3 regions of the Kribbella polygonati genome follow, and region 2 is predicted to be linked to each of the others. Evidence: riboswitches for the same ligand, from Rfam matches in the RefSeq annotation. Region 2 holds a riboswitch; each other region holds the start of a gene.
What was found. Region 2 has a riboswitch for cobalamin ahead of ACQHIV_RS13310 (magnesium chelatase subunit D family protein). Riboswitches for the same ligand answer to the same signal wherever they lie in the genome.
Positions count from the first base shown of each region.

Region 1 (9,891 bases), 3.0 Mb from region 2:
TCGCGCCCGGATCCTTTCGACGGTGGTGGAAAGGCTGGCGGTTAATCAGGTTCGTCCAGGGCGGTCGGACCTGTCACCATGTTCCGGTGGCAGCAAGTCTTCGTACGCGGCTGGCCCGGTTGCGTGTCGATCTGACCCCGTGGCGTGGTTCCCGCGACTTCCGCATCCTGCTGGTCGCCGGCTCGGTCTTCTTCCTCGGCGGCATGGTCGGGTACGTCGCGCTGCCGTACCAGCTGTACCAACTCACCGGCTCGAACTTCGCGGTCGGCGCGATGGGCCTGGTGACGATCGCCCCGCTGGTCGTGTTCGGCCTGTACGGCGGCGCGCTCGCGGACCACGTGGAACGCCGGAAACTGCTGGTCGGCACCGGGATCGCGCAGGTCGTGATCTCCGCGCTGATGGTGGCGAACACGCTGCTCGCGCACCCGCAGGTCTGGCTGATCTACGTCTGCGGCGCGCTGAACGCGGTCGCGTCCTCGCTGCAGCGCCCGTCGCGGGAGGCCCTGCTGCCGCGGGTGGTGAAGCACGCGGAGATCCCGGCCGCGGTCGCGCTCAGCTCGCTGACCTCGCAGATCGGGCAACTCGCCGGCCCGGCGCTGGGCGGCGTACTGGTCGGGTCCGTGGGCGTGACCTGGGCGTTCTCGGTCGAGCTGGCCGGGATCGTGTTCGCGACGCTGCTGTACGCCCGGCTCGGGTCCTACCGGTCGAAGGAGTACACCACGGCGCCGAGTCTGCGGGCGATCGGCGGCGGGGTCGTGTACGCGTTCCGCCGCAAGGACCTGCTGGCGACGTACCTGGTGGACATGGTCGGGATGTTCCTGGCGATGCCGATCGTGCTGTTCCCGGCGTTCGCGACCGCCGTACTGAAGGAGCCGCGGCTGCTCGGGCTGCTGTACAGCGCGGAGGCGATCGGGGCGATGTGCGCCTCGCTCACCAGCGGCTGGGCGAAACACGTCCACCACCAGGGGCGGGCGGTCGTACTCGCGACGATGGGCTGGGGCGCCGCGGTCGGGATCGCCGGGTTGGCGCCGAATATCTGGTTCGCGATCGGGTTCTTCGCGCTGGCCGGTGCTTGCGACATGGTGTCGGTGCTGTTCCGCTCGGTGATCTGGAACCAGACCATCCCGGACGAGATGCGCGGCCGGCTGGCCGGGATCGAGATGCTCGGGTACTCGCTCGGCCCGCTCGGCGGTCAGGCCCGCTCCGGCCTGGTCGCCGACCTGACCACGGTCCGCACCGCGATCGTCAGCGGCGGCATCATGTGCGTCGCCGGCGTGATCGCGACCTCGGTCTGGCTGCGCGAGTTCTGGCGGTACGACGCCCGCACCGACGAACACGCCGTCCGCGAAAGGCAACTCCGCGGCGCCGGATAGAGTCTCAGTCACCATGCGTACTCTGATCGCCGCCGGGCTGGCCGTCGTACTGCTCGCGGGGTGTGGTGGTCACGGGCAGGAGACCGCGCCGAGTGTGGCGCCGCTGGTGTCGGTGAGCGGGTTCGACACCCCGTCCGCGACGCCGTCGGACACGCCGTCGCCGACCGCGTCGGCGACGCCCGTCGAGACGCTGTGCACCACGATCGACGAGACGTTGGTCCGGACCACGCTCGCCGTACCGGTGGTGAAGATCGAACGCCAGAACCCGCCGGCCGAGATCGACATACCGTCGTACGACGTCTGCCAACTGACCCTGAGTACGGCGGCGAACGGGCCGGTGCTGCGGATCGGGGTCTCGGTGCTGCAGGCAACCGCCGCGACGCTCGCGGCGGCGCGGAAGGCGTACGCCGCGCACGGGCGCGAGCCGGCCGTGACCGCGCACGTCGGCCAGGGCGGGTACGGGACGAGCCAGTTCCTGGTGTTCCTGCTCGACGGCCGGCTGTACAAGCTCTCCGGTCCGCAGGCCACGCTCGCGAAGTACGTCGTACTCGGGCAGGAGGTCGCCCGGCAGGCGCCGAACCTGCCCGCGCCCGCGCTGGAGATCACCCGGCCGGAGTGCGATCGCGGGTCGGACGCGGCCGCGCAGGTGATGGGTGTGCCCGCGACGGCCCGCCGCGACGGCGAGACCCTCGTCGGCGACCCGGTCTGCGGCTGGATCACCGCGACGAGCGTGCTGTACTCGACGGTCCGCCGGGAGCCGGACGCGAAGGCGTTGATGGCCCCGCTCCGGAACGCCTCGACCTCGCAGTCGATCCCGCTCGGCGACGAGGGGTACATCGACACCGCGACCGGCCGGACCACGATCCGGGTCGGCGACGACAAGCTCGTCGACCTGGTCCCGCTGCCGGCGCGCGCGATCAACCCGGACCTGATGACCCAGTTCGCGCTCGCGTTGTCGTCGCTCTACACGCACTGAGCCGGGTGCTATGGTGACCGCGCCGTGGTGTTCGGGAAGCCGGTGAAGTACCGGCGCGGCCCTCGCCACTGTGATCGGGATGTGCACCTGTCGTACCCGTGAGGGGACCACTGGCCGCGTGCGGCTGGGAAGGTCAGGCCGGTGGACGCGGTACCCGTCAGCCAGGAGACCGGCCACGGCGCTGACCCGTCCACGAGGTGCTGGAGGAGCGGTCCGTTCATGGCCGTCGTACGTGTGCTTGCTGTCGCCCTGTCGTTGACCCTGCTGGCCGGCTGCGCGCCGTCCGCCGCGGAGAGTCCCGGGGCCACCACGGTGAAGAACTGCGGGATCGACGTGTCCGTCGACGGCCCGCCCAAGCGGGTGTTCGCGGCGTACCAGCCGGCGATCGAAATGGCCCACGCGCTGGGTATCTCGGACCGCTTGGTCGGTACGGCGTACCTCGACTCGCAGGTGCTGCCGGAGTACGCCGCCGCGCAGTCGAAGGCGAAGTACTTCAAGAACCTGCCGAGCCGCGAGGAACTGCTCAGCCTGCACCCGGACTTCGTGCTGTCCGGGTTCAACGACGTGTTCAGCGCCGCCGGGAGCGACGCGAGCTTCGGCAGCCGCAAGAGCCTGGCCGACCTCGGCGTACAGACCTGGATCTTCAGCCCGCTCTGCCCGACCGCGGACGGCAAGGGCGACGAGGCGATCGACCCGGCGACGGTCTCGATGGACAACGTGTACGCCGACCTGCGCGACCTCGGTCGGCTGTTCGGCGTCTCGGACCGCGCGGAGCAGGTGATCGCCGATCAGCGGAAGCGGATCGCCACGGTCGCTGCCGCGGTGAAGGATGCGCCGCGGCCGACCGTGGCGATCGTCCGGCCGGGGCTGGAGGGCGGCGGGATGACCGTGTCCGGCGGACCGGACTTCGGCACGGTGCTGATCCGGCAGGCGGGCGGCGTGAACGCGTTCGCCGACCTGACCTCGAAGCGGAACGTGCAGATCAGCGTCGAGGAGTTCATCAAGCGGGACCCCGACTACGTGCTGATCAGCGGGTGCTGCGACGCCTCGCTGACGCCCGCGGCCTCGCAGCCGGACGTGCGGAAGATCCTGGACAATCCGGCGTTCGCGAATCTGAAGGCGGTCCGCTCCAAGCACGTCGTACCGTGGCTGTTCGCGAACCACTCGGCCGGCGTCCGCGGCGCGTACAGCACCGAGAACCTCGGCCACATCCTGCATCCCGACCTGGTCAAGTGAAGCGCGCGGCCGGTCTGGTCGCGGTGCTGGCAGTCGTCGTCGTGCTGTCCTTGTGCGTCGGCGACCGCTGGATCGGGCCGGGCGAGGTGTACCGGGCGCTGGTGGACTTCAGCGGCAGCGACACCGACCGCGTGGTCCGGTACCTGCGGCTGCCGCGGACCGTCGCGGGGGTGCTGGTCGGCGCCGCGCTCGGGCTGTCCGGGGCGCTGATGCAGGGCGTCACCCGGAACCCGTTGGCCGACCCCGGCATCCTCGGCGTGAACGCCGGCGCCGCGGTCGCGGTGGTCGCGGCGATCGGGCTGTTCGGCATCCACAGCCTGACCGGGTACGTCTGGTTCGCGATGGGCGGGGCGCTGGTGACGACAGTGGCCGTCTACCTGGTCGGCGCGGTCGGCGGTACGACGCCCCTGAAGCTCGCGCTGGCCGGTGCGGCGATCTCCGCGCTGCTCGGTTCGATCACGTCGGCGGCGACGCTGACGGACCTGTCGACGCTGAATGAGTACCGCTTCTGGGTAGTCGGGTCGTTGTCGCTGGCGGACGTCCGGATTGTCGCCCAGGCGGCGCCGTTCGTTGCTGTCGGCATCATTCTGGCGTTGGTGCTCGGGCGGTCGCTGAACCAGCTCGCGCTCGGCGACGACCTCGCGCAGGCGCTCGGCACCCGGGTGTTGCTGGTGCGGGTACTGGCCGGTCTCGCGGTGGTTGTGCTGGCCGGTACGGCGACCGCCATCGCGGGGCCGATCGGCTTCCTCGGGCTCGCCGTACCGCATGTCGCGCGGCTCGTCGTGGGGCCGGACCAGCGCCGGATCCTGCCGTGCTCGATGCTGCTCGCGCCCGTCGTACTGCTGCTCGCCGACATCGTCGGGCGGGTTGTCGTACGCCCGGCCGAGTTACAGGTCGGGATCTTCACCGCGCTGATCGGTGCGCCGCTGTTCATCGCCCTCGTCCGCCGAACGGCCGCGTCATGAAGGTCGGCGTGGTCGCATCGGTGCTGACTGTCCTCGTCGGGGCCTATGCCCTGACCCACGGCGACTACACGCTGTCGATCGCCGAGGTACTGCGGACCTTGTCCGGGCACGGGACCCTGATCACGTACGACGTGGTCGTCGACAATCGGCTGCCCCGGGTGCTGACCGGGATCGGGGTCGGGGCGGCATTCGCGATCTCTGGCGCGATCTTCCAGCGGCTCGCCCGGAATCCGCTGGTCAGCCCGGACTTGATCGGTGTGAACGCCGGGGCCGCGTTGGCCGCCGTACTGGTCATCACTATGATCGGCAGCGGCTGGGTTCCGCTCGGGGCGCTGACCGGATCGTTGCTGGCGGCAATCAGTGTGTACCTGCTGGCGTACCGGAACGGGATGTCGGGGAATCGGCTCGTGCTGGTCGGCGTCGGGGTGACGGCGATCGTCGGGTCGTTGACGGCGTACCTGCTGACGCTCGCGGACATCTACACGGCGAAGAGCGCGTCGATGTGGCTGGCCGGGAGTCTCGCGGGGAGGTCGTGGACGCACGTCGTACTGATCGGGACCACGTTGGTGGTGGGGGTGCCTGCGGCGGTGGTGCTGACACGGCAGTTGCGGGTGCTGGAGCTCGGCGACGACGTGGCGCGGGCGCTCGGTGGGCGGGTCGAGCTGGCGCGTGGGGCGTTGATCGCGCTCGGGGTCGGGCTTGCCGCGTTCGCGACGGCGGCGGCCGGGCCGGTGGGGTTCGTGGCGTTGGTGGCGCCGCAGTTGGCTCGGCGGCTGGTTCGCCGGCCCGGGCTGGTGGTGCCGGGGGCGATCGGGGCGTTGCTGGTGGTCGCGTCGGACCTGCTGGCGCGGACGGTGGTCGCGCCGACGGTGCTGCCGGTGGGGGTGGTGACCGCGTTTCTCGGGGCGCCGTACCTGCTGTATCTGTTGACTCGTTCTAGGTGACCTTCGCGATGGTGGCGATCGCGTCGGCGATCTCGGTCGGGGTGCGGGCGGCGTACCCGAGGACGAGACCGGGGGCGTGCGGGAGTTGGCAGTGCCACGACAGTGGGTGGCACTTCACGCCTGCGTCCAGGGCGGCCGCGGCCAGCGCGACGTCGTCGGCCTCGTCGAAGGTGATCGTCAGGTGCAGGCCGGCGGCGGCGCCGTGGATTGTTGCTGTGGGCAAGTGGGTGCGGATCGCGGCGACCATCGCGTCGCGGCGGGTGCGGTGGCGGCGGCGCAGCAGACGGAGCTGGCGTTCGAGTTCGCCGGACTCCATCAGGTGCGCGAGCGTCAGTTGCGGGAGGGCCGCGTTGCCGAGGTCCGCGAGGCGTTTGCGGGCGATCACTTCCTCCTTGTACTGCGGGGGCGCGAGCATCCAGCCGATCCGGAGCGCGGGGGCGAGCAGCTTGGAGACGCTGCCGACGTAGAACACCTGGTCCGGGAGCATCGCGCGGAGTGCCGGGACCGGCGGGCGGTCGTAGCGGTGTTCGGCGTCGTAGTCGTCCTCGAGGATCAGGCCGCCGTCGGTGGCCCATCGGACGAGTTCACGGCGGCGTTCGCCGTCGAGAACCACGCCGGTCGGGAAGTGGTGCGCCGGGGTCGCCATCACCACGGCGGCCTCGGATTTCCGCAGTACGTCGACCTGGAGGCCGCGGTCGTCGACCGGGACGGGTGGGGTGCGCATGCCCCAGTTCTGCAGGTGCTGCCGGGAGCCGAGCGAGCCCGGGTCCTCGACGGCGATCTCGTGGACGCCGTGCCGGCCGAGCAGTTGCGCCACGATCGCGATCGCCTGTGCGACCCCCGCGACCACGATCACGTCCTCCGGGTCGGCCGCGATCCCCCGGTACCGCGCCAACCACCCTGCCACCGCCCGCCGGAGCACCGGCGTCCCCGCGGGATCGCCGTACCCGAACTCAGCCGCCCCCAGCCCACCCAACACCGCCCGCTCAGCCCGCAACCAAGCCCCCCGCGGAAACGCCGCCAAATCCGGCACCCCCGGCGTCAAATCCACCCGAGCCCAAGCCCCCCGCAACTTGTCAAAAATCCCAACATCATCCCCAGCCCAACCCCCACCATCCACCCCACCCCGCGCCCCCGCTCCACCCACCGCCCCCACTCCACCCGACCCACCGTCTCCCCCCACCGCAACCACTCCGCCCGACCCACCGGCTCCACCCACCGCACCGGCTCCACCCAGCGCGCCTGGTCCACCCACCGCACCGGCTCCGCTCGCTCCGCCCAGCGCACCCGCCCCGCGCAACTGACCGACCCCGCCCGGCACACCGGCTCCGCCCGCTCCGCCCAGCGCACCCGCACCGCCCAGTCGGCCAGCCTCGCCCGGCACGACGGCCTCGCCCAGTGCGCCTGTTCCGTCGGGCACATCTGCTCCGCTAGGCACGCCGGCCCCGCGTGCTCGACCCAGCGCACCCGCGCCGCCCGGCACGCCGGCTTCGCCGGGCCGACCTGCTCCGCTCGCGCCGCCGGGCGCACCGGCTCCGCCTGCTCCGCGCGCTCGACCAAGCGCGCCCGCTCCGCCCAGCGCACCCGCCCCGCGCAACTGACCGGGCCCGCCCGGCACACCGGCTCGGCCTGCTCCACCCAGCGCACCCCCACCGCCTGCTCCACCCAGCGCACCCGCACCGACGGCTTGGCCCTGGCCGCCCGCACCGCCGGCTCCGCGCGCTAGACCTGATCGACCTGCCTCGGCGGTTCCACTCGCTTCGCGTGTTCCACCCGCTTCGCGCGGGGTGCCGGGCGGGTGGGCCGTGGTGGTGTCAGCTCGCCGTAGGCCCAGGCGGCCGAACCCGATCGAGCGGTTGGCGAGGGGTGCGGCGACGACGATGGTGCCGGAGCGGCCGCGGCCGACTACTTGGCCGTCTTCGGTGAGGCGTTGGTAGGACTCGGTGACGACGCCTCGGGAGATGCCCAGGTCGGCGGCGAGCGTGCGGGTTGCGGGCAGGCGGGTGCCGGTGGCGAGTTGCCCGCTGGAGATGGCGGCGCGCAACCGCTCGGTGAGCCAGTCGGCGAGTCCGCCGGCCGGTGCCTCGGACGGGTCGAGCTGGAGGAAGTCGGCGCCGCCTTTGGACCGGCCACTTGGTGCCGGATTGGACCTGTTCACTGGACCATTGTCGCGCGACCGTGGAGGTATGGGAACCGACTACGTCCACGGCTACACCCCGGCGGAGACCCGCCGGCTCACCGACCAGGCCGGCACGCTTGCCGACCTCCTGCACGGCGGTACGACGTACCCGGCCGGCAGCCGCGTCCTCGAGGCGGGCTGCGGCGTCGGCGCGCAGACCGTCCAGCTCGTCACCCGCAGCCCGGGCATCGACCTGGTCGCGATCGACATCTCCGAGGCCTCGCTCGCCCAGGCGAAGGCCCGGGTCGCCGAGCACGCGCCGTACGCCGTGGTCGACTGGCGGCACGCGGACCTGCACGAACTGCCGGACGAGAAGTTCGACCACGTCTTCGTCTGCTTCGTCCTCGAACACCTCGCCGACCCGGTCGACGCCCTCACCCGTCTCCGCCGCCTGCTCAAGCCCGGCGGGACCATCACCGTCATCGAGGGCGACCACGGCTCAGCGTTCTTCCATCCGCCCAGCCCCCGCGCCCAGGCCGTCGTCGACTGCCTCGTCGACCTCCAGGCCGCGGTGGGCGGCGACTCGCTGATCGGCCGCCGCCTCCAACCGCTGCTCGAGCAGGCCGGGTACGACGACGTACAGGTCGAGCCCCGCACTGTGTACGCCGACCAGAACCTCCCGCACCTCGTCGACGGGTTCACCCGCAAAACCTTCATCGCGATGGTCGAGTCGGTCCGCGAACGCGCGATCGCCGCCGGCCTGCTGACGGCCGCTGAGTGGGCCGCCGGCATCGCCGACCTGGAGAAGTCCGCCGCACCCGGCGGCACCTTCCACTACGCGTTCTTCAAGGGAGTGGGGCGGACATGATCGGCTTCCTGATCCTGATCGCAGCGGTCTGCCGGGCCCTGAACCGCAACCAGCGCCGCCAGCTCCGCCCGACCGTCGGCGGCGTCACCGATCGGGATCTACAACGATTGGTGGACGATCTCAGGGCCAGTTCATGAACGCCTGGTAAACAAGGAGGATGGCGCGGACCGAGCAGCTCGAGATCGAGACGAAGTACGACGTCGGCGAGGACGCGATCGTGCCGGCGCTGCACGAACTCCCCGGTGTCGCGAGCGTCGCGCAGCCGGTCGAGCTCGACCTGGAGGCGGTGTACTACGACACCGCCGACTTCGACCTGGCCGCGCACAGGGTCACGCTGCGGCGGCGGACCGGCGGCGAGGACGACGGCTGGCACGTGAAGTTCCCCGGGACGGCCGGGCGGCTCGAGGTCCGGTACCCGCTCGGGCGTTCGGTGCGCAGCGTGCCGATCGCGGTCGTCCGTACGGTCCGGGTCCACGTCCGCGACCGCAAGCTCGAACCGGTGGTCACGCTGTCGACCCGGCGGGTGGTGCATCGCCTCCTCGACGCGGACGGCGCAGTGCTCGCGGAGCTGGCCGACGACCACGTGACCGCGACGGTCGCGGGCGCCGAGCCGGAGAGCTGGCGCGAGTGGGAGGTCGAGCTCGCCGGCGGCGACGCCGTGCTGCTCGAGGACGCGGGCGAGTTGCTCCGCTCGGCGGGTGCGCGTCCGGCGGGCGGCCCGAGCAAGCTGGCGAGGGCGCTCGGCGACCGCGTCCCGGCGTACGACGAAGGGGCCCTGCCGGCGAAGCCGCGGACGTCGGACCTGTTCCGCGCGTACGCCGGCGCGCAGGTGCGGGCGATCCGGGAGCGGGACCCCGAGGTACGGCGGGACGTGCCGGACTCGATCCACAAGTTCCGGGTCGCGACGCGGCGGCTCCGGTCGGCGCTGGCGACGTACCGTCCGGTGATCGACCGCGCGGCCGGCGACGTACTGCGCGCCGAGCTGAAGTGGCTCGCCGGCGAGCTCGGCGTCGCCCGGGACGCCGAGGTCCAGCGCGAACACTTCGCGGCCGAGGTCGCGGAGCAGCCCGCCGAACTGGTGATGGGCCGCGTCGCGGGCCGCATCGACGACCATCTCCGCCGCGTCTACCGCGAAGGCCGCGCCGGCGCGCTGGCCGCACTGGAGAGCCCGCGGTACTTCGAGCTCCTCGACGCCCTCGACGAGCTGATCGCGAAGCCGCCCCTGACCGGCGACGACCGCAAGGCCGCGAAGCAGATCCGCGAGCTGCTGGCCCACGACTACGACCGGATGCGCAAGGCCGTACTCCGTTCCCAGCAAGCGGAGACGACCGCGGAACAGGACCACGAGCTCCACGAGTTACGAAAGTCCGCCAAGCGCCTGCGCTACGCCGCCGAGTCCGCCGTACCCGT
Region 1 is NZ_CP190129.1:5,739,698-5,749,588, reverse strand. It holds gene ACQHIV_RS27175 (MFS transporter) at 87-1,373, shown strand; gene ACQHIV_RS27170 (hypothetical protein) at 1,387-2,349, shown strand; cobalamin riboswitch at 2,358-2,541, shown strand; gene ACQHIV_RS27165 (ABC transporter substrate-binding protein) at 2,569-3,585, shown strand; gene ACQHIV_RS27160 (FecCD family ABC transporter permease) at 3,582-4,550, shown strand; gene ACQHIV_RS27155 (FecCD family ABC transporter permease) at 4,547-5,494, shown strand; gene ACQHIV_RS27150 (PLP-dependent aminotransferase family protein) at 5,487-6,491, opposite strand; partial or broken gene ACQHIV_RS27145 (GntR family transcriptional regulator) at 7,383-7,652, opposite strand; gene ACQHIV_RS27140 (methyltransferase) at 7,681-8,481, shown strand; gene ACQHIV_RS27135 (hypothetical protein) at 8,478-8,618, shown strand; gene ACQHIV_RS27130 (CHAD domain-containing protein) at 8,639-9,891, shown strand, end outside.
Region 1: it holds a riboswitch for cobalamin, as region 2 does, so the genes downstream of both, ACQHIV_RS27165 (ABC transporter substrate-binding protein) here and ACQHIV_RS13310 (magnesium chelatase subunit D family protein) in region 2, are expected to answer to the same signal.

Region 2 (9,891 bases):
GTGCAGGTGCAGGTACGACGCGTGCACGTGCGGACGCGTGAGGCCTTCCACGCCGCCGGGAAGGTGCCAGGCGGGCCGTACGTCGACCGGCGGCCGGTCGCCGCGGTTCGTGTCGAGCGTGATCGCGGTGCGGTGGAACTCGTGGCCGCGGACCCGGCGGCCCTCGTCGAAGAACGCGGTCGTGGTGGCGGCGACCGCCGTACGGTAGCCGAGGGTGAGCCGGGGCGTCATGGTCGCGGTTGCGGGGAGTACGCCGGTCATCTCGTGGCCGTCGAGTTCGCGGCAGAGGTACAGCAACCCGGCGCACTCCGCGATCACCGGAAGCCCGTCCGTCACCGCGGTCGCCACCTGCTCACGGAGCCCGACGTTCGCGGCCAGGGACTCGGCGTGCAGTTCGGGGAAACCGCCGCCCAGGTACAGTCCGGCGGTTGCTTCCGGCAACTTGTCCACCAGCGGGTCGAAGGTCACCACCTCGGCGCCTGCCGCGGTCAGGAGCTCGGTCGTCTCGGTGTAGTGGAAGGAGAAGACCGGACCACCCGCGACAGCAATCACCGGACGTCGGCCCGGAACTGTGGTTGGTGGGTTCCACGGGGTGGCTTGTTGCTGAGGGGCTGCATGGGCGGCTGCTGCTACAGCTTGGAGGTCTACGCCTTGGTGGACCAGTTCTGCTGCGGCGGCTACCGCGTCCCGGGCTTGGGTCTGTTGTTCGGTGGCGGGGATCAGGCCCAGGTGGCGGCTGGGGACGGTCAGACGCGTGTCCCGGCGCAGGACGCCCAGGACAGGTACGCCGGTGGGTGCGACACCGGCGCGTACTTCGGCCTCGTGGCGGTCGGAGCCGACCTTGTTGAGGATGACGCCGACGATGCGTACTTCGGTGTCGTAGGCAACAAACCCCTGCACCACCGCCCCGACGCTGCGCCCGGCCGCCGACGCGTCCACCACCAGGATCACCGGCGCCTGGAGGAGCTTCGCGACATGCGCGGTGGACGAGAAACCGTCCGTCCCGAGCGTACCGTCGTACAGCCCCATCACGCCCTCGACGACCGCCAGGTCCGCACCGGCCGAGCCATGCGCGAACAGCGGCGCAATGCGCTCCTCCCCCGACAGCATCGGATCGAGGTTCCGCCCCGGCCGCCCGGTGGCGAGCGCATGGAAGCCGGGATCGATGTAGTCCGGCCCGACCTTGAACCCGGCCACCACCAGCCCGGCCCGCCGCAGCGCCGCCATCAAGCCGACCGCGACCGTCGTCTTCCCGGCGCCCGACGACGGCGCGGCGACCACCACCCGCGGGATCACCACTCGATGCCCTTCTGGCCCTTCTGGCCGGTGTCCATCGGGTGCTTCAGCTTCGTCATCTCGGCGGCGAGATCCGCGGCCGCGAGCAGCGTCGGATGCGCGTCCCGGCCGGTGATCACGACGTACTGGTGTCCCGGCCGCGCGGTCAGCGTGCCGACGACCTCGTCGACGTCGATCCAGCCCCACTTCATCGGGTACGTGAACTCGTCCAGCACGTACAGGTCGTGCGTCTCCGCGGCCAGCCGGCGCTGGATCTCGCGCCAGCCCTCGAGCGCGTCGGCGGCGTGGTCCTCCTCGGTGCCGGCCTTGCGCGACCAGCTCCAGCCCTCGCCCATCTTGTGCCACTCGACCGGCCCGCCCTGCCCGGTCGACTCGTGCAGTTCGCCGAGCGCCTTGAACGCGGTCTCCTCGCCGACCTTCCACTTCGCGCTCTTCACGAACTGGAAGACCCCGATGTTCCAGCCCTGGTTCCAGGCCCGCAGCGCCATCCCGAACGCGGCGGTCGACTTCCCCTTCATCTCGCCGGTGTGCACCATCAGCAGCGGGCGGTTGCGGCGCTGCCGGGTGGTGAGGCCGTCGTCCGGTACGGCGGCCGGCTGTCCCTTCGGCATCTCAGGCCGCCTTCCGCTCGGTGACCGTCCGGATGAGGTTGCCGGCGGCAACGTCCCCGAGGTCGAGGTACTCCGCGCCGAGGTCGGCGGCCAGCTCCGCGGCCAGGCCGAGCCGGACGCCGCGGCGCGGTTCGCAGTCGACCACGACGGTGGCGATCCCGCGCTGGGCGAGCTGGCCGGCCGCCTGGCGGGCGCGGGCGAACGCATGGTCGCCGTACGTCGCGCGGCCGTCGGTGACGAGCACCAGGAGCGGGCGCCGTCGGGGGTCGCGGACGGCGGCGATCCGCAGCACGTCGGCGGCCCGCAGGAGGCCTTCGGCGAGCGGGGTCCGGCCGCCGGTGGGGAGGGTCTCGAGGCGCCGTACGGCGGTCTCGACGCTGCCTGTCGGCGGGAGTGCCACGGTGGCGGCGGGGCCGGCGAAGGTGACGAGACCGACGGTGTCGCGGCGCTGATACGCGTCCAGCAGGAGCGAGACGATCGCGGTCTTCACCTCGACCATGCGCTTCTTCGTTCCCATCGAACCGGACGCGTCGACGCAGAACAGTACGAGGTTGCCTTCGCGTCCTTCGCGGACGGCGAGCCGTACGTCGTCCGCCCGCACCATCAGCCCGGGCCCGGTCCGGCCACGAACTTTCTGGTACGGCGCCGCACTCCGCACCGTGCCCAACACATGCGGCCGCCCCGCCTCCCGCCCGACCCGCGCCCGCTCCCCCACAACCCGCCCCACCTCGGTCAAGGCCCGAGACCGCCGCCCAGCCACCCCGGCCCCAGCAGCAGAAACCCTCAACAACCGAGCCTTGTACGGCGCCGCGCTCCCGACAACCTCACCCTCATCCGCCCCGCCGGCCGCATCGCCGTCCGCCGGCCCGCTCCCTGCCGTCCCCCGCTCTGCCGTCCCCCGCTCTGCCGTCCCACGCCCTGCCGTCCCACGCCCTGCCGTCCCACGCCCTGCCGTCCCACGCCCCGCCGTCCCACGCCCCGCTGGCGCGCCGTCGTCCGCCGCGCGGTCGCGCGCGCCCAGCTCGGCAGTCTCGCCCGCCGCCCCACGCCCCGTGGGCGCGCCGGCGTCCGCCGCGCGGTTGTTCGGCCCCGCGGCCGCGTCGCGCTGCGCGCGGTCGTCGGCCGTTGTGTTCGGGCCGGCGTCGCCGGCCTGCGCATCCTGGCCGGGACCGCCAGGCCCGCCAGGTCCGCCAGGCCCGTCGGGGCCGTGTGGGCCGTGTGGGCCGTCGGGGTCGGGCGGGCCGTCGGGGTCTTCCTCGGGTGGGGTGCTGTTGTTGATGGCTTCTTCCAGTTGGTCGTGGTCGAGGCCGGGGGTGTCGAAGGGGTTTCGGCGGCGGCGGTGTGGGAGGGCGAGTCTGGCGGCGGCGCGGACGTCCTCGACCTCGACGACCGTACGACCAGACCAGGCCGCGTGCGCCACCGCCGTACGCGCGGTGACGAGATCCGCGCGCATCCCGTCCACGTCGAACGACGCGCAGATCTCCGCGATCTGCCGCAGCGCCGCGTCGGTCAGGATCACCTCGGACAGCAGGTCCCGCGCCTTCACGATCCGCTCCGCGAGCTCCCGCTGCGCCCCGTCGTACCGCGCCACGAACCCGTCCGGGTCCGCCTCGTACCCGAGCCGCGCCCGCATCACCTCGACCCGTACCGCCGGATCCCGGCTCGCGACCACGTCCACGGTCAGCCCGAACCGGTCGAGCAGCTGCGGCCGCAGCTCGCCCTCCTCCGGGTTCATCGTCCCGACCAGCACGAACCGCGCCGGATGCGTCACCGACACCCCGTCCCGCTCCACGGTCGCCCGCCCCATCGCGGCGGCGTCCAGCAGTACGTCGACCAGGTGGTCGTGCAGCAGGTTGACCTCGTCGACGTACAGCAGCCCACGGTGTGCGGCCGCCAGCAACCCAGGCTCGTACGCCGTAACACCTTCCGCCAGCGCCTTCTCCAGGTGCAACGACCCGAGCACCCGGTCCTCGGTGGCCCCGACCGGCAACTCCACCAACCGCGCGGGACGCACAACCCGCCCACCCGCGGCGCGCTCAGCGATCGCGGAGCCGCCCGACTCCTGCACGCCGGCGGACGCCCCCGCGTGGGGGCCATCGGGGCAGGTGGGATCCGGCCGCTCCGGGTCGCACGAGAAGCGGCACCCAGGTACGACGTCCACCGGCGGGAGGATCTCCGTCAGCGCCCGTACCGCGGTCGACTTCGCCGTACCCTTCTCGCCGCGGATCAGCACTCCGCCGATCGCCGGCGAGATCGCAGCCAGCACCAGCGCGAGCTGGAGTTCGTCCATTCCGACGACCGCGGTGAAGGGGAAGGAATTCGGCACTGCAGCCCGCATCGGCGGTCGCCCTTTCGTCGAGCGGGTGTCCACGCCCGCTACGGCTGGTACGCCGGGACCGCACGTGCGGGTCCGGCGGACGGCAGCGGATGTCCTGGCTTCCAGGCGCTGTCGAAACCGCGCAGACCTGGTCACAGTGGCGGGACCGCCCCGGACTCACACCGGTGTTCCTCCACAACCGTCGCCCCGATCATGCCACGGAGCTGTCACCCGCGCTGTGTGACCTCCAGGACAAAGGCCCGCACCACCGCGGCGTACCGAACCGCTTCTTCGAAGTGCGGGAAGTGTCCGGACCGCTCGAACGTGACGGTGCGCCCGCGCGGAACCGTCTCCCGATAGGTCCGGACGGACACGGGGTCGGTGGCCAGGTCGTCCACGCCCTCGATCAGCAGACTTGGCTGCGGCATCAGCGCGAGCCGGTCGAGCTTCGAGGTGTACAGCTCGTCGAGCGTGACCAGGTGGCTGTTCCCGCGCGCCCATTCCTCGTCGCTGAACCCGCCCTGCTCGCCGAGCGCGAAGAACTCGGCCCGCCGCGACGGATCGTGGAACGACAGCTCCTGGAACCGCTCCCCCAGCCCGAACGCCAGCTCGACCGAGCCGTCGGCCGGCGTCAGTCGGCGCGGTACGGCGGCCAGCTCGCGGCACCGCCGCGCCGCCTCGGTGTCGCCGAGCTCGTCGTACAACCGGGCGAAGATCGGCAGCCGATGACGGTCGTTCGCGTCGAAGTCCCAGCACGGGCAGTCGAAGATCACCGCGTTCACCGCGTCCGGGTGCCGGATCGCGTACTCGACCGCGTAGTTGCCGCCGGCCGAGTGACCGAGGATCGTCCAGCGTTCGATCCCCAGCTCGGCGCGCAGCTCCTCGAAGTCCGCGATCAGCAGGTCGAGGCTCACGGTCTCGCCGGGCGGCAGCGGGGTCCGCAGTACGCCGCGCTGGTCCGGCGCGATCAGCCGCAGCTCGTGCGCGAGCAGGTCGGCCTGGCAGCGCTGGTAGTGGTAGCCGCCGCCGTGGCCGTGGACGAAGAGCAGCGGCGGGGCGTCCGGGGCGCCGTACTCCGCGGTGCTGAGCTTCATCCGTGCCTCACCGGGTGAGGCGTTTGGCGAGGGCGGTGGCGGCGGTGTCGTCGCGGACCTCGCGGATGCCGACGATCGGGGTGACGGTGACGAATCCCGCGGCCAGCAGGGCCTCGTCGGTGCCGGGGATCGGGTTCGGGCGGGGCGGTTCGAGCGCGATCATCGGCTCGCCGGTGGGGGCGGTGGTGCCGACCAGACGGGAGCGTTTCGCCGGGCCGAGCGACGCGTGCCGTACGCCGGCCAGCTGCTCCAGCGGGCGGTCCGGCACGTTGATCGTCAGGACCGTACCGGCCGGCTCGGACTCGATCCAGCCGAGCGCCTCGCCCGCGACGGTCGCGGCCGTCGGCCAGTACCGCGGGTCGTCCGAGTCGAGGCTGACGGCAACCGCCGACGTACCGTAGCCGGACGCGGTGAGTGCCGCCGCGACGGTGCCGGAGTGGAAGATCGAGACGCCGATGTTCAGCCCGCAGTTGATCCCGGACAGCACCAGGTCGGGCGCCGGCCCGAGCGCGCCGAGGCACGCCAGCGCGACCGCGCCCGCGGGCGTCCCCTCGATGCCGACGTACGTGACACCGTTCTCCTCGTCGGACACGGTCCGGATCGGCCGGCCGACCATCCCGGGGCGGGCCGAGCCGACGCCGCTCTCGTCCAGCAGCGGCGCGACCACCTGGACGTCGTACCCGAGCGCGGCGATCGCCGGCGCGAGCGCTCGAATCCCAGGGGCGAGGTAACCGTCGTCGTTGGTGATGAGCACTCGAGGCATACGTTCACCCAATCAGGCGCGGTCCTCGATGTCACCCTCCGTCTCAAGGACCGCGCTCCGCAGCGTCTCCAGCGCCTCGTCGGTCGGCTCCGCCCACAGCCCGCGTTGCGCGGCCTCGAGCAGCCGTTCCGCGATCCCGTGCCGGGCCCACGGGTTCGACTTCCGGAAGAACTCCGCCATCTCCGGATCCGCGACGTACTCGCTGGTCAGCGACTCGTACATCCAGTCGTCGACCACGCCCGCGGTCGCGTCGTACCCGAACAGGTAGTCCACGGTGGCCGCCATCTCGAACGCGCCCTTGTACCCGTGCCGCCGCATCGCCGCCATCCACCGCGGGTTCACCACCCGCGCGCGGAACACCCGCTTCGCCTCCTCCTCCAGGGTCCGCGTCTTCACCTGGGCGGGAACGGCGGAGTCGCCGACGTACGCCTTCGGGTTCGCGCCGGTGAGGTGCCGGACCATCGCGATCATGCCACCGTGGTACTGGAAGTAGTCGTCGGAGTCCATGATGTCGTGCTCGCGGGTGTCGGCGTTCTTGGCCGCGACCTGGATCCGGGCGTACGCGCGTTCCATCGAGCCGCGGGCCTCCGCGCCGTCGAGGTCCTTGCCGTACGCGTACCCGCCCCAGACGGCGTACACCTCGGCGAGCTCCGCGTCGGTCCGCCAGTTCCGGGCGTCGACCAGCGGCAGCAGACCGGCGCCGTACGAGCCGGGCCTGGAGCCGAACACCCGGGCCGTCGCCTGCCGTACGTCGTTGCCTGCGGCAACGTCCTCGTCGACGTGTGCTTTCAGGAAGTTGTCCGCCGGCGCCTCGTCCAGGGCGGCGACCGTACGGACGGCCTCGTCGAGCAGCGCGACCACGTGCGGGAACGCGTCCCGGAAGAAGCCGGAGATCCGGATCGTCACGTCGATCCGCGGGCGGCCGAGCTCTTCCAGGTCCACGACCTCGAAGCTGGTCACCCGCCGCGACGCCTCGTCCCACACCGGCCGGCAGCCGAGCAGCCACAACACCTCGGCCAGGTCGTCGCCCTGCGTCCGCATCGCCGACGTTCCCCAGATCGTCAGGCCGACCGAGCGCGGGTACTCCCCCGTCTCGGCCTGATGCCGCGCCAGCAACGAGTCGGCGAGCGCCACGCCCACGTCCCACGCGTTCCGGCTGGGAATCGCCTTGGGGTCGACCGCGTAGAAGTTCCGCCCGGTCGGCAGCACGTTCACCAGCCCGCGGGTCGGCGACCCCGACGGCCCCGCCTCCACGAACCGCCCGTCCAACGCCCGCAGCACGTTCGCCAGCTCGTCCCCCGTCCGCCCCAACCGAGGCACAACCTCCGCCGCCGCAAACCGCAACGAAGCCACCACCCCACCCACCCCACGCCCGCCGCCACCGCCAGCGCCAGCGCCCTCGGCGCCGCCGGCGGTAGGCTCCCCCGGCTCCCCCGGCTCCCCCGGCTCCCCCGGCTCCCCCGGCTCCCCCGGCTCCCCCGGCTCCCCCGGCTCCCCCGGCTCCCCCGGCTCCCCCGGCTCCCCCGGCTTCCCTTCGACCCAGTCCCGGGCCAACACTTCGCTGACGACCACCGGGACCTTCGTCACGTCCCACCCGAGCGTCTCCATCCCGACAACGAGCTTCCGCGCGACCGCCTCGAGGATGTCCACGCCGTCGGCACCACTGACCGCGGGAAGGTCGGCGAGCGTCGCGAGATCGGCGAGATCAGCCGCAGACCCAGGACTGTCGAGCAGGGCAGCCTCGTCGACGCCGAACGCGTAGCCAAGGGCGGTACGGAGGCCCGGGATCGAGTACGAACCGCCCCACAACTGCCGCGCGCGCAGTACGGCGAGCACCAGGTTGACCCGCGCCTCGCCGGTCGGCGCGCCGCCGAGGATGTGCAGCCCGTCCCGGATCTGCACGTCCTTGATCTCGCACAGATACCCGTCGAGATGCAGCACGAACTCGTCGAACTCCTCGTCCGACGGCTTGTCCGACGTGTGCAGGTCGTGGTGCAGCTGTGCCGCCTGGATCAACGTCCAGATCTGCGCCCGCAGCGTCGGCACCTTCTCCGGATCCAGCGCCGACACGGTCGCGTACTCGTCCAGCAGGTACTCGAGCTTCGCCATGTCGCCGTACGTCTCGGCCCGCGCCATCGGCGGCACCAGGTGGTCGACGACCGTCGCGTGCGCCCGCCGCTTCGCCTGCGTGCCCTCGCCGGGGTCGTTGACGATGAACGGGTACACCATCGGCAGGTTCCCGAGGACGGCGTCCGGCGCGCAGCCGGCCGCCATCCCGATCCCCTTGCCCGGCAGCCATTCCAGCGTCCCGTGCTTGCCCAGGTGGACGACGGCGTGCGCCCCGAAGCCGCCCTCTTCCGGCGCGGCCTCCAGCCACCGGTACGCCGCCAGGTAGTGGTGCGACGGCGCCAGGTCCGGGTCGTGGTAGATCGCGACCGGGTTCTCCCCGAACCCGCGCGGCGGCTGGATCATCAGCACCACGTTCCCGAACCGCAGCGCGGCCAGCGCGATCGCCGGCTCGGCACCCGAGCGGTCGACGTACAGCTCGCCGGGCGCCGCTCCCCACGCGTCGATCATTGCTGCCTGCAACGATTCCGGCGTACGTCCGAACCACCTCGCGTACGTCGCCAGCGGTACCTTCGCGACCGCGTTCTCCAGTTGCTCGTCGGTCAGCCAGTCGACGTCGTGCCCGCCCGCGGCGATCAGCCGGTGGATCAGCCCGTCGGCGCCGTCCGCGCCCTGCAGCTCGCTCAGGTCGAGCCCGCCGAGGTCGTACCCGGCGGCCGCCAGCTCGCCGAGCAGCACGACCGCCGACGCGGGGGTGTCGAGACCGACCGCGTTCCCGATCCGCGCATGCTTCGTCGGGTACGACGAGAGCACCAGCGCGAGCCGCTTCTCGGCCGGCGGCACGTGCCGCAGCCGGGCGTGCGCGACCGCGATCCCCGCGAGCCGCGCGCACCGCTCCGGGTCCGGCGCGTACCGCGCGAGCCCGTCGGCGTCGTACGACTTGAACGAGAACGGCACCGAGATCAGCCGCCCGTCGAACTCCGGGATCGCGACCTGCGTCGCCGCGTCCAGCGGGCTGACCGCCGCGTCGCTGTCCAGCCACTGCTCGCGGGTCGAGGTCAGCGCGAGCCCCTGGATCAACGGGATGTCGAGCGACGCGAGCGCGCCCGCGTCCCACGCGTCGTCCGCCCCGCCGGCGCTCGCGTCCGCCGCCACCGATCCGCCCGCGGCGAGCAGCGTCGTCACGAGTACGTCGCACTTCCGGAGCAGGTCGAACAGGCCCGCATTCTCGTCGCTCGTCGGATCGAGGCCGCGCAGCGTTCCGCAGTACACCGGCAACGGCTGCGCCCCGGCGTCGGCGACCGCCGTGGCCAGGGTGTCGACGAAGGCGGTGTTCCCGGAGATCTCGTGCGCGCGGTAGTACACGATCCCGACGACGGGCCGGTCGTCCTCGACGTACGCCCCACGGACGCCGTACGCCGGGAGCGCGCGCGGCGGCTCGAACTCGTCGCCGGTCAGCAGCAGGGTGTCACGCAGGAACCCGGCCAGGTTGCGGAGGTTGTCCGCGCCGCCCTCGCGCAGGTAGGCGAGCGCCTCGGTGACCGCACCGGCCGGAACGGTCGACAGCGACATCAGCTCGGCATCCGGCGCTGCCTCACCGCTGACGACGACAGCCGGCTTCCCGGACGCCAGTACGGCGTCAAGCCCTTCCTCCCACGCGCGGCGCCCACCGAGCAGCCGCACGACAACCACGGCCGCGTCGTCGAGCAGCGGGGCCAGGGCTTCGGGGGCGAGCCGCGCCGG
Region 2 is NZ_CP190129.1:2,770,468-2,780,358, forward strand. It holds gene ACQHIV_RS13300 (cobyrinate a,c-diamide synthase) at 1-1,299, opposite strand, end outside; gene cobO (cob(I)yrinic acid a,c-diamide adenosyltransferase) at 1,293-1,907, opposite strand; gene ACQHIV_RS13310 (magnesium chelatase subunit D family protein) at 1,909-4,245, opposite strand; cobalamin riboswitch at 4,313-4,468, opposite strand; gene ACQHIV_RS13315 (alpha/beta fold hydrolase) at 4,452-5,318, opposite strand; gene surE (5'/3'-nucleotidase SurE) at 5,326-6,081, opposite strand; gene cobN (cobaltochelatase subunit CobN) at 6,094-9,891, opposite strand, start outside.

Region 3 (9,891 bases), 1.3 Mb from region 2:
GGCACGGACGCTGGCCGAGCGGTTCGGCGGGCGCCCGTACGGCAGCCTGACCGAGCTGCTGGCGGCCGAGGAGCCGGACCTGATCTCGATCGCGACCCCGCCGGAGAGTCACGGCGAGCTCGCGGTCGAGGCCCTGGCCGCGGACCGGTCGGTGCTGCTGGAGAAGCCGCCGGTGCTGAGCCTGGAGGAGCTGGACCACGTCGCCAAGGTCGAGGCGGCGAGCGCGGGATCGGCGTCGGTGGTGTTCCAGCACCGGCACGGCTCCGGGGCGGTCCGGGCACATGACCTGCTCGCCCGCGGCGCGCTCGGCCGGCCGCTGGTCGCGGTCTGCGAGACGCTGTGGTTCCGGCCGGTCAGCTACTTCGACCCGGAGTGGCGCGGTACCTGGATCGGCGAGGGCGGCGGCCCGACGCTCGGGCACGGCATCCACCAGATCGACCTGCTGCTGCACCTGCTCGGGCCCTGGAAGTCGATCGACGCGACCGCTGTCCGGCTGGACCGGCCGGTCGAGTTCGAGGACGTGTCGATGGCGTCGGTCGTGTTCGAGAGCGGCGCGGTGGCGACCGTGATCAACAGCCTGCTGTCGCCGCGGGAGCTGAGCCGGATCCGGATCGACACGGCCGGCGGCACGCTCGAGGTGAACCACGTCTACGGCTACTCCGACAAGGACTGGACGTTCCACCCGGCCCCGGACGCGGCGAAGGCGGCCACCCTCGGCCTGGACCCCGGCGTCCGCAAGGCCGAGTCCGCTGAGTCCGCGGCCGCTGCCGATCCGTGGACGGCGTCGGCGGGTACCGACGTACCGAGCAACCACGAGGCGCAGATCAACCACCTGGTCGACGACCTGCTGGCGGGGCGTCCGCACGGTACGTCGCTGGCCAGCACCCGGCCGACGATGGAGTTCGCCACCGCGCTGTACGCGTCGGCGATCACCGGTACGCGGGTCCGCCGTACGGACCTGACCCCGGGCCACCGGTTCTACGGCATGCTGCACGGCGGTTTCGGCAAGGACGAGATCGTCGAGGCCTTCCGGCCCTGACGGCCGCACGGCTGACGGCAGCGTCCTACGGCTGCCGTCAGCCCGGCCGAGGTCAGGGCTTGCGGCCGACGCCGACCCAGAGGCTGCACATGATGTCGGTGAACTCGCCGCGGTCGACGTACTCCTGGGTCTCGTCGTCCGGGAACCAGCGGAACGGGGAGACGACGCCGGGCTCGACCAGCTCGGTGCCCTCGAAGAAGCGGGTGACCTCTTCCTTGCTGCGGACCTGGGCCTCGCCGCCGTCGGCCTTGTAGACGACCATCGCGCGCTCCCACAGCTCCGGCGCGAAGTCCGGGGTGCAGTGCGAGAAGATCAGCAGCGAGCCCGGTGCGAGCGGCTCGACGAGCTGGCGGACCAGGTCGTACGGCTTCAGGTGGTCGGGCAGGTAGTGGAAGACGCCGACGATGCTGAGCGCGACCGGCTTCGAGAAGTCGATCAGGTCCTCGACCTCGTCGGATCCCAGGATCGCCTGCGGGTCGGTGACGTCGGCCTCGAGGTACGCCGTCTTGCCCTCCGGCTTGCTGACCAGCAGCGCGCGGGAGTGGGCGAGCACGATCGGGTCGTTGTCGGCGTACACCACGTGGGCCGACGGGATGATCTCCTGGACCACCTCGTGCAGGTTCGGCTCGGTCGGGATGCCGGTGCCGATGTCGAGGAACTGGGTGATGCCCTGCTCCGCGGCGTAGCGGGCGGCGCGGTGCATCCACATCCGGTTCGACTGGGCGGCGGTCCGGAACCCCGGGAACGCCTGGAGCAGGTGTTCCGCGGCCTGCCGGTCGGCGGCGAAGTTGTCCTTCCCGCCGAGGAAGTAGTCGTACACCCGGGCCGGGTGCGGCTTGTCCAGGTTGAGCTGGTCGTACATCCCCGGTTCGGCGTCGTGCGATTCGGCCATGAACATCCCATTCGCGGTGCGGTTCAGAACTGGAATTCATCGTAACCGGCGCACAACTCACCGTGACACCGGCAGCAAAACCCTACTCCGGTCAGGCGTCACTCCCACAGTGCCCGGCGCGCCTCCCGGACGCCCTTGACGGAAGTTTTGCACCCGGCCGGGTGGCGGCCGGGCAGCAGATGCGATAATGATAACGATTGTCATTTCATTCCGCTCGAAGGTTGGTCGTACCGTGAATCGCAGACTGCTCGTTCTGCCCGCTCTTGCCGTCGCTGTCGCGCTCGGAACCAGTGCCTGTTCGTCCGGGGACGAGGCGGCCGTCGACTCGTCCGCCGGAAAGCTGAAAGTGGTCGCGTCGACCGACGTCTGGGGCGACCTGGCCGGCCAGGTCGGCGGCGGCAAGGTCGAGGTGACCTCGATCATCACCAGCCCGGACGCCGACCCGCACGAGTTCGAGGCGAACACCCGCAACCAGGCGGCGCTGGCCGGCGCCGCGGTCGTGATCGAGAACGGCGGCGGGTACGACGACTTCATGGACCGGATGCTGAAGACCGCGAAGAACCCGTCCGCGACCGTCCTGAACGCGGTCACGATCTCCGGCCGGACGGGCAACGAGCACGTCTGGTACGACTTCCCGGCGGTCGCGAAGGTCGTCGACCGGATCGAGCAGGCGTACGCGAAGGCCGCGCCGGCGGACGCCGCGACGTTCGAGCAGAACGCGACCGCGCTGAAGCAGAAGCTCGACGGCCTGGTCCAGCAGGAGGCGACGCTCAAGACGAAGTACGCCGGCCAGCCGGTCGCGATCACCGAGCCGGTGCCGCTGTACCTGCTCGAGGCGGTCGGCCTGCAGAACAAGACGCCCGCCGAGTTCAGCGAGGCGATCGAGGAGGGCAGCGACGTACCGGCCAAGGTCCTGGCGGCGACGCTGCAGCTGTACAGCAAGCACGAGGTGAAGCTGCTGGCGTACAACGAGCAGACCAGCGGGCCGGAGACCGAGAAGCTGCTCGCCGCCGCCAAGCAGAACAACATCCCGGTGGTGCCGGTCACCGAGACGCTCCCGAGCGGCAAGGACTACATCGGCTGGATGACCGCGAACCTCGACGCGGTCGGCGCCGCGCTCGGGCGATGAGCGTCGTACTGACCCTGGAGCAGGCCGCGCTCGGCTTCGGGGCCCGCACGCTCTGGGACGGCCTCGACCTCGAGGTGCACAGCGGCGAGCTGATCGCCGTACTGGGCGCCAACGGGTCCGGGAAGTCCAGCCTGCTCAAGGCGATCCTCGGGCAGACCCGGCTCCGGGCCGGTACGGCGACGTTCCTCGGTACGCCGGTCCGTCGCGGGGACCGGCGGATCGGGTACGTCCCGCAGCAACGGCCGGCCGACGACGGCGTACCGCTGCGGGGCCGGGACCTGGTCGCGCTCGGCGTGGACGGGCACCGGTGGGGCGTGCCGATCCCGTCGCGGCGCCGCCGGCAGCGGGTGAACCAGCTGCTGTCGTCGGTCGGCGCCGAGGCCTACGCGTCGACCCCGTTGTCGTCGTTGTCGGGCGGCGAGCAGCAACGGCTGCGGATCGCGCAGGCGCTGGCGGCCGACCCGCGGTTGCTGCTGTGCGACGAGCCGTTGCTGTCGCTGGATCTGCCGCATCAACGGCTCGTCAGCGACCTCGTCGACGACGCCCGCCGCCGGCTCGACCTCGGCGTACTGTTCGTCACGCACGACATCAACCCGATCCTGGACCAGGTCGACCGGGTGCTGTACATCGCCAACCGGCGGTTCCGGACCGGTACGCCGGACGAGGTGCTGACCACCGACGTACTGAGCGAGCTGTACGACGCGCAGGTCGAGGTGATCCGGCACAACGGGCGGATCCTGGTCGCGGGCGTCCCCGAGCAGCAGCACGAACCGGTCGGTGCCCGATGATCTTCGACTTCTCCGGGTACGCCGAACTGCTGCCGCTGCTGCGGAACTCGATCATCGCGTGCGTCGCGCTCGGCGTCGTCGGCGGGCTGATCGGGGTGTTCGTGATGACGCGCGACATGGCGTTCGCGGTGCACGGCGTCAGCGAGCTGTCGTTCGCCGGCGCGGCGGCCGGGCTGCTGTTCGGCGCCGGCGTGGTCACCGGGGCGCTCGCCGGATCGCTGGTCGCGGCGCTGCTGATCGGCGTACTGGGTGCGCGGGCGCGGGACCGGAACTCGGTGACCGCCGTACTGATGCCGTTCGGTCTCGGGCTCGGCATCCTGTGCCTCGGGCTGTACCACGGGCGGGCGGCGAACAAGTTCGGCCTGCTGACCGGGCAGATCGTGGCGATCGACACGCCGCAGATCACCTCGCTGATCGCGATCTCGGTGCTGGTCGTGGCCGGGTTGGTGCTGGTGTGGAGACCGTTGCTCTTCGCAAGCACCGACGCCGAGGTCGCGGCCGGGCGCGGGGTTCCGGTCGGCGTGCTGTCGATCGTCTTCATGATCCTGCTCGGCCTCGCGGTCGCGGTCTCGGTACAGATCGTCGGGGCGCTGCTCGTGCTCTCGCTGCTGGTCACCCCGGCCGCGGCGGCGCTGCGAGTCTCGTCGTCGCCGATCGTCGTACCGCTGCTCAGCGTCGCGTTCGCCGTCACCGCGTCGGTCGGCGGAATCCTCTTGTCCGCAGGGAGTTCGGTGCCGATCAGCCCGTACATCACGACGATCTCGTTCCTCGTCTACCTCGGGTGCCGGCTGGTGTCCTCCTTTAAGCTGGCCCGGTGAACGATCTGTCGGCATTGCTGGGGAACGGGCGCGGTACGGAGTTGTTGCTGTACGGGATGACGCCGCCGCGGCGGTCGATCGCCCCGGACGCGCTCGAACGCTTCACCGCGGTGACGCGGACCCGGCTCGAGCAGCTCGACATCGACGCGCTGATCCTCTACGACATCGACGACGAGGCGGAGCGGATCCCGGAGCAGCGCCCGTTCCCGTTCAGCCCGACGATGGACCCGGCGGACTTCCTCGCCGACCACCTGTCCTGGTGGGACCGGCCGGCGATCGTGTACCGCTCGGTCGGCAAGTACACCGCGGCCGAGCTGGACTCCTGGGTCCGGCGTACCTCGGACCGGCTCGGCACCGTGATGGTCGGCGCGCCGACGAGCTCGGCCGACGTACGGACGACGCTGCCGGCCGCGTACGACCTGTGGCAGCGCTCCGGGTCGGCGCTGCCGCTCGGCGGCGTGACCATCCCCGAGCGGCACTCGTCCCGCCTGGACGAGCACCAGCGGCTGCTCCGGAAACAGCGCAGCGGTTGCTCGTTCTTCGTGACGCAGATCATCTACGACGTCGGCGCGGCGATGGACCTGGCGTCGGACTACCTCTATCTGTGCCGCGCCGAGAGCGTCGAGCCGGTGCCGATCGTGTTCACGCTGTCGATCTGCGGCTCGGTGAAGACGCTGGAGTTCCTTGCCTGGCTCGGCGTCCGCGTACCACGGTGGCTCCGCAACGAGCTGGTGCATTCGGTGGATCCGGTCGCGGACTCGTACGCGCACTGCGTCGAGATCGCCCGTACCCTGTCGACGTACTGCCGGGACCGTGGGATCCCGTTCGGGTTCAACGTCGAGAGCGTGTCGACGCGGCGGATCGAGAACGACGCCAGTGTCGAGCTGGTCAAGGAGTTGCGGACCTTCGTCGGTTGACTGGCCGGGGGTGCGGTCCGTACGCTCCCTGTCAGTGACGGCGCAAGGAAGCCGATGAGAATTCGGCACGGTCGCGCCACTGTGAGCCGGACATGGTCCGGTAAGTCAGATACTTCGCCGTCACGACGCTCCACTGGTAGCGGGACGCACGATCCCCTGAAGGAGGCTCTCACGTGAGTAATCTGTCTGCGTCGACGACGGTTGTTCTTCCGGTGTCGAAGGCCGTGCTGTGGCTTGTCGGTACGGCGTTCCTGGCATTCCTTGCGTACTACTTCATCGGCGTCGACCAGGGCGCGTACTCGATCTTCGGCAAGGACATGCACGTCCACGAGTTCGTGCACGACGCGCGGCACTTCCTCGGCTTCCCCTGCCACTGAGGTGGAGCGCAAACTGATCCTCCGCGGCCTGCTGGCCGGCGGAGCGGGCGGCCTGGCCGCGTTCGGTTTCGCCCGGATCTTCGCCGAACCCCAGATCCAGGCCGCGATCGCGTACGAATCCGGCCGCGACGCCGACCAGCCGCCCGAGCCCGACCTGTTCAGCCGGACGCTCCAGGCGAACGTCGGACTGGGCGTCGGCATGATCCTGTTCGGGGTCGCCATGGGCGCCGTGTTCGCGGTCGCGTACACGATCTGCCTCGGCCGCGTCGGCCGGATCCGCCCGCGGACGTTGGCGATGCTGATCGCCGCGGGCGGTTTCCTCGGGTTCTACTTCGTACCGTTCCTCAAGTACCCCGCGAACCCGCCCGCGATCGGCCACGAGGAAACCATCCGAACCCGTGCCAACCTGTACCTGGTCATGGTCGTCTGCTCGCTCCTCTTCCTGATCGCCGCCGTTGCCCTGGGCAAGCTCCTGCGCCCCCGCTTCGGCAACTGGAACGCCACCCTCCTGGCGCTGGCGGCGTACGTCGTACTGATCGGCGCCGTGATGGCCGTCCTGCCATCCCTCGGCCACCTCGCCGCGAACGTCCAGGAGTACGGCCGGCACGCAACCGAGACCCCGTTGCCGCTGACCGACTCCCACGGCACAATCGTCTACCCCGGCTTCGACGCGGACCGCCTCTACGCGTTCCGCCTGTACTCCGTCGGCGCACAACTCCTGCTCTGGGGCGTAATCGGCACCGTCTTCGCCCCACTCGCCGACCGTCTGCTCCGCACTCCCGTCCAGGTCGCGGTGTGACTCTCCTCGCCCGCATCGCCGACCTGGGCCCGTTCTTCGCCGTCCAGCACCTGCTCTGGGGCGTACTCGGCACCGTCTTCGCTCCACTCGCCGACCGCCTGTTCCGCACTCCAGTCCAGGTCGCGGCGTGAGCCTCCTCGCCCGCATCGCCGACCTGGGCCCGTTCTTCGCCGTCCAGCAGCATGCGAACCCGGCGCCGGCGCCGCCCTGGCGCCGGCTCGTGGAGCTCGTCGACAATCCTGCGATCCTGGCGGACCGCATCGCCCGGACCCGGGCCTACCTAGGTGCCGCCAGCGGCCAGGACCCTGCCGCGATCGAACCCCGCGTCGCCGCCTCGGTCACCCACTTGGGCATGGTCGCCCGCCTCATCTCCCCAGCCCTCGCCGCCGTCGTACTCGAGGACCGCGTCCCGAACCTCACCCTCGACCAACTCCACTGGCAACCCGTCCTCGGCGGCACCTTCCCCCTCTCCCTACCCCCAATCCCACCGGCCGGGGGAGACCTGCACCACGAACTCTTCGACGGCCCGCTGCCCGCGATCGCCCAGGCTTTCGACCTCTCGGACCACATCCTGGTAGGCAACGTCGCCTCAGCCGTCAACGGCGCCGCCACCGCCCTATCAAACGCCGCCCCCACCCTCGCCACCCGCGCCCGCGCCGTCGCCACCGCCCTGCTGGACGTCCCACCCCTTCGCGACGCCCACACCTCCAACCCCTTCCGCCGCCGCAGCTGCTGCCTCATCTACCGCGCCGCTCCCGATCACAACGGCCCTCTCTGCGGCGATTGCGTCCTCAACAAGTCCTAAATCTGTGGATAACTATTTCCCTTGAAAATAAGGGGTTCCCGGCTTTGAAAACTGTCGGAACCGCCAGCTACAGTCATCGGCATGGACATTCTCGGCGGACGGACAGTGGTTGCTATCAGCAACCATGAGGTGCTGCCTGCCCTGGATGAGGTCCGTGCCGAGATCGTCCGCCTGCGATCCGTCGAGTTGCAACTCATCGCCCGCTGCGAGGCCGACGGCCTGCCCGAGGAAGTCGGCGCCCGCGACACCGTCGAACTCCTGACCCTGCGCCACCGCCGCGACCGCACGGAAGTCTGGCGCGACGTCCGCCTGGCCCGTGCCCTGCCCAAGTACCAAGCCGTGAACACCGCCCTCGCCGACGGTGTCGTGTCGGCCGACGGCACGGTCCACCAGGTGCAGACCGGTCACGCGGCCGCGATCATCACCGAACTCGAACGCGTCCGCGACCGCGTCCCGGTCGAAACCCTCGACGTCACCGAGCACCAACTGGTCGGCCTCGTCCCCACCCACACCCCGCAAGAACTCCGCACCGCCGCCAAGCACCTGTGTGACCGGATCGACGCGGACGGCCCCGAGCCCGCGGAACAGAAGGCGTACGAGCGCGAGTCGTTGACGTTGAGTGCCGCGGAGAACGGGGTGAAGTTCCGCGGCTACCTGGCCAACGAGAACGCCGAACTGCTGCGCGCGATCGTGCATGCTGGTGCCCGTCCGCACAAGACCTTCGACGGTGAGCATGACCCGCGTCCGCGGGACAAGCGTCAGGCCGACGCGCTGACCGCCGCGTTGACGGTGGCGTCGAATGCGTGGGACACCGACACCGCGGGCCACGGCGCGAAGGCGAACATCACCGTGACGATCGACCTGGACGACCTGAGGTCGGCGACCGCGCACGCGACCGGCCAAACCGTCTACGGCGACGACTTGTCCGCCGCCACCATCCGCCGCCTGGCCTGCGACGCGAACGTCATCCCCCTCGTCCTCGGCTCCAACTCCGAACCCCTCGACGTCGGCCGCCGCGAACGCCTCGTCACCCGACACATCCGCCACGCCCTCATCGCCCGCGACCGAAGCTGCGTCGTCTGCGCCGCACCCCCGGTCATGTGCGACGCCCACCACCTGACCTCTTGGCTGGACGGCGGCCGCACGGCCATCGACAACCTGACCCTCTTGTGCCGCCGTCATCACGTGGACCTGCACAACGGCCGCTGGCGCATCACCATCACCGACGGCAAGGTCCAGGTGGCCCGCCCCACCTGGGCCAACCCAACCACCGTCTACAGCACCCAACAACCATCCGCCGCCCCCGCACCGCACGAACCCCCCGACATACCCGACCCACCGAGCGCCGCACCCGCAACCCCAGCCCACCCCCACAAGTCACCAGCCAACCCGTGGGGCAACCCACCCCTGCCCGCCCCACAAACCACCCGCTGGAAAGCCGACGAAGCAACCCTCACCGCCGCAACCCGCTTCGCCGTCTGGGGAGACCAACTCCCCACCACCTCCACCACCTCCACTACCCCCACCACCTCCACTACCCCCACCACCTCCACTACCACCTCCACTACCCCCACCACTACCCCCACCACTACCCCCACCACTACCCCCACCACTACCCCCACCACTACCCCCACCACCCCCGCCACCGGCCCACCCCCCTTCGCCACGATCTAACCCCCGGCGCCAGATCGAGGATCACGCCGTCAACCGTCGGACGCGGGTACCCACCAACCCCTGCCCCGACGAATCCAACACGCCCCCACCGACCAGACGCCCCGCTCCCGGAGCTCCGTCTCCCTCCGACCCCGGGCCCAGGCCCGGGGACTTCGGGACCGCCGGGACTTCGGGACCGCCGGGACTTCGGAACCGCAGGACCTCCGGACCTCCGGATCTAGGGACTCCGGGACTCCGGGACCTGGGGACCTCCGGACCGGCGGGGGCACTTCGGGACCGCCGAGCCCTCGGACCTCCTGACCGCCGGCACTTCGGGACCGGGGCACTTCCGGACCCCGGACCTCCCGGACCCCGGACCTCCCGGACCCCGGACCTCCCGGACCTCCCGGACCCCGGACCTCCCGGACCCCGGACCTCCCGGACCCCGGATCTCCCGGACCTCCCAGACCTCCCTGTGGTCCGGACCCACAGCCTTCCTCCGCTCACGGTTCTCAGACCATCCGGCTTGGCGCACACGAATGGCTTCAACATCCGGCGGCCGTGAGACCACCACGGCCACCCGCTCGACCACCTGAACCCCGGAGCAATCCACCTCCGCCTGCCGTCACGTCATACGCGTGCCTGCGCTGGACGCCAGCCTCTGCAAGGCGGAC
Region 3 is NZ_CP190129.1:4,081,488-4,091,378, reverse strand. It holds gene ACQHIV_RS19455 (Gfo/Idh/MocA family protein) at 1-1,039, shown strand, start outside; gene ACQHIV_RS19450 (SAM-dependent methyltransferase) at 1,092-1,931, opposite strand; gene ACQHIV_RS19445 (metal ABC transporter solute-binding protein, Zn/Mn family) at 2,164-3,060, shown strand; gene ACQHIV_RS19440 (metal ABC transporter ATP-binding protein) at 3,057-3,848, shown strand; gene ACQHIV_RS19435 (metal ABC transporter permease) at 3,845-4,666, shown strand; gene ACQHIV_RS19430 (methylenetetrahydrofolate reductase) at 4,663-5,583, shown strand; adenosylcobalamin (AdoCbl) riboswitch at 5,618-5,707, shown strand; gene ACQHIV_RS19425 (CbtB domain-containing protein) at 5,757-5,960, shown strand; gene ACQHIV_RS19420 (CbtA family protein) at 5,962-6,759, shown strand; gene ACQHIV_RS19415 (hypothetical protein) at 6,756-6,890, shown strand; gene ACQHIV_RS19410 ((2Fe-2S)-binding protein) at 6,887-7,564, shown strand; gene ACQHIV_RS19405 (DUF222 domain-containing protein) at 7,646-9,238, shown strand.
Region 3: it holds a riboswitch for cobalamin, as region 2 does, so the genes downstream of both, ACQHIV_RS19425 (CbtB domain-containing protein) here and ACQHIV_RS13310 (magnesium chelatase subunit D family protein) in region 2, are expected to answer to the same signal.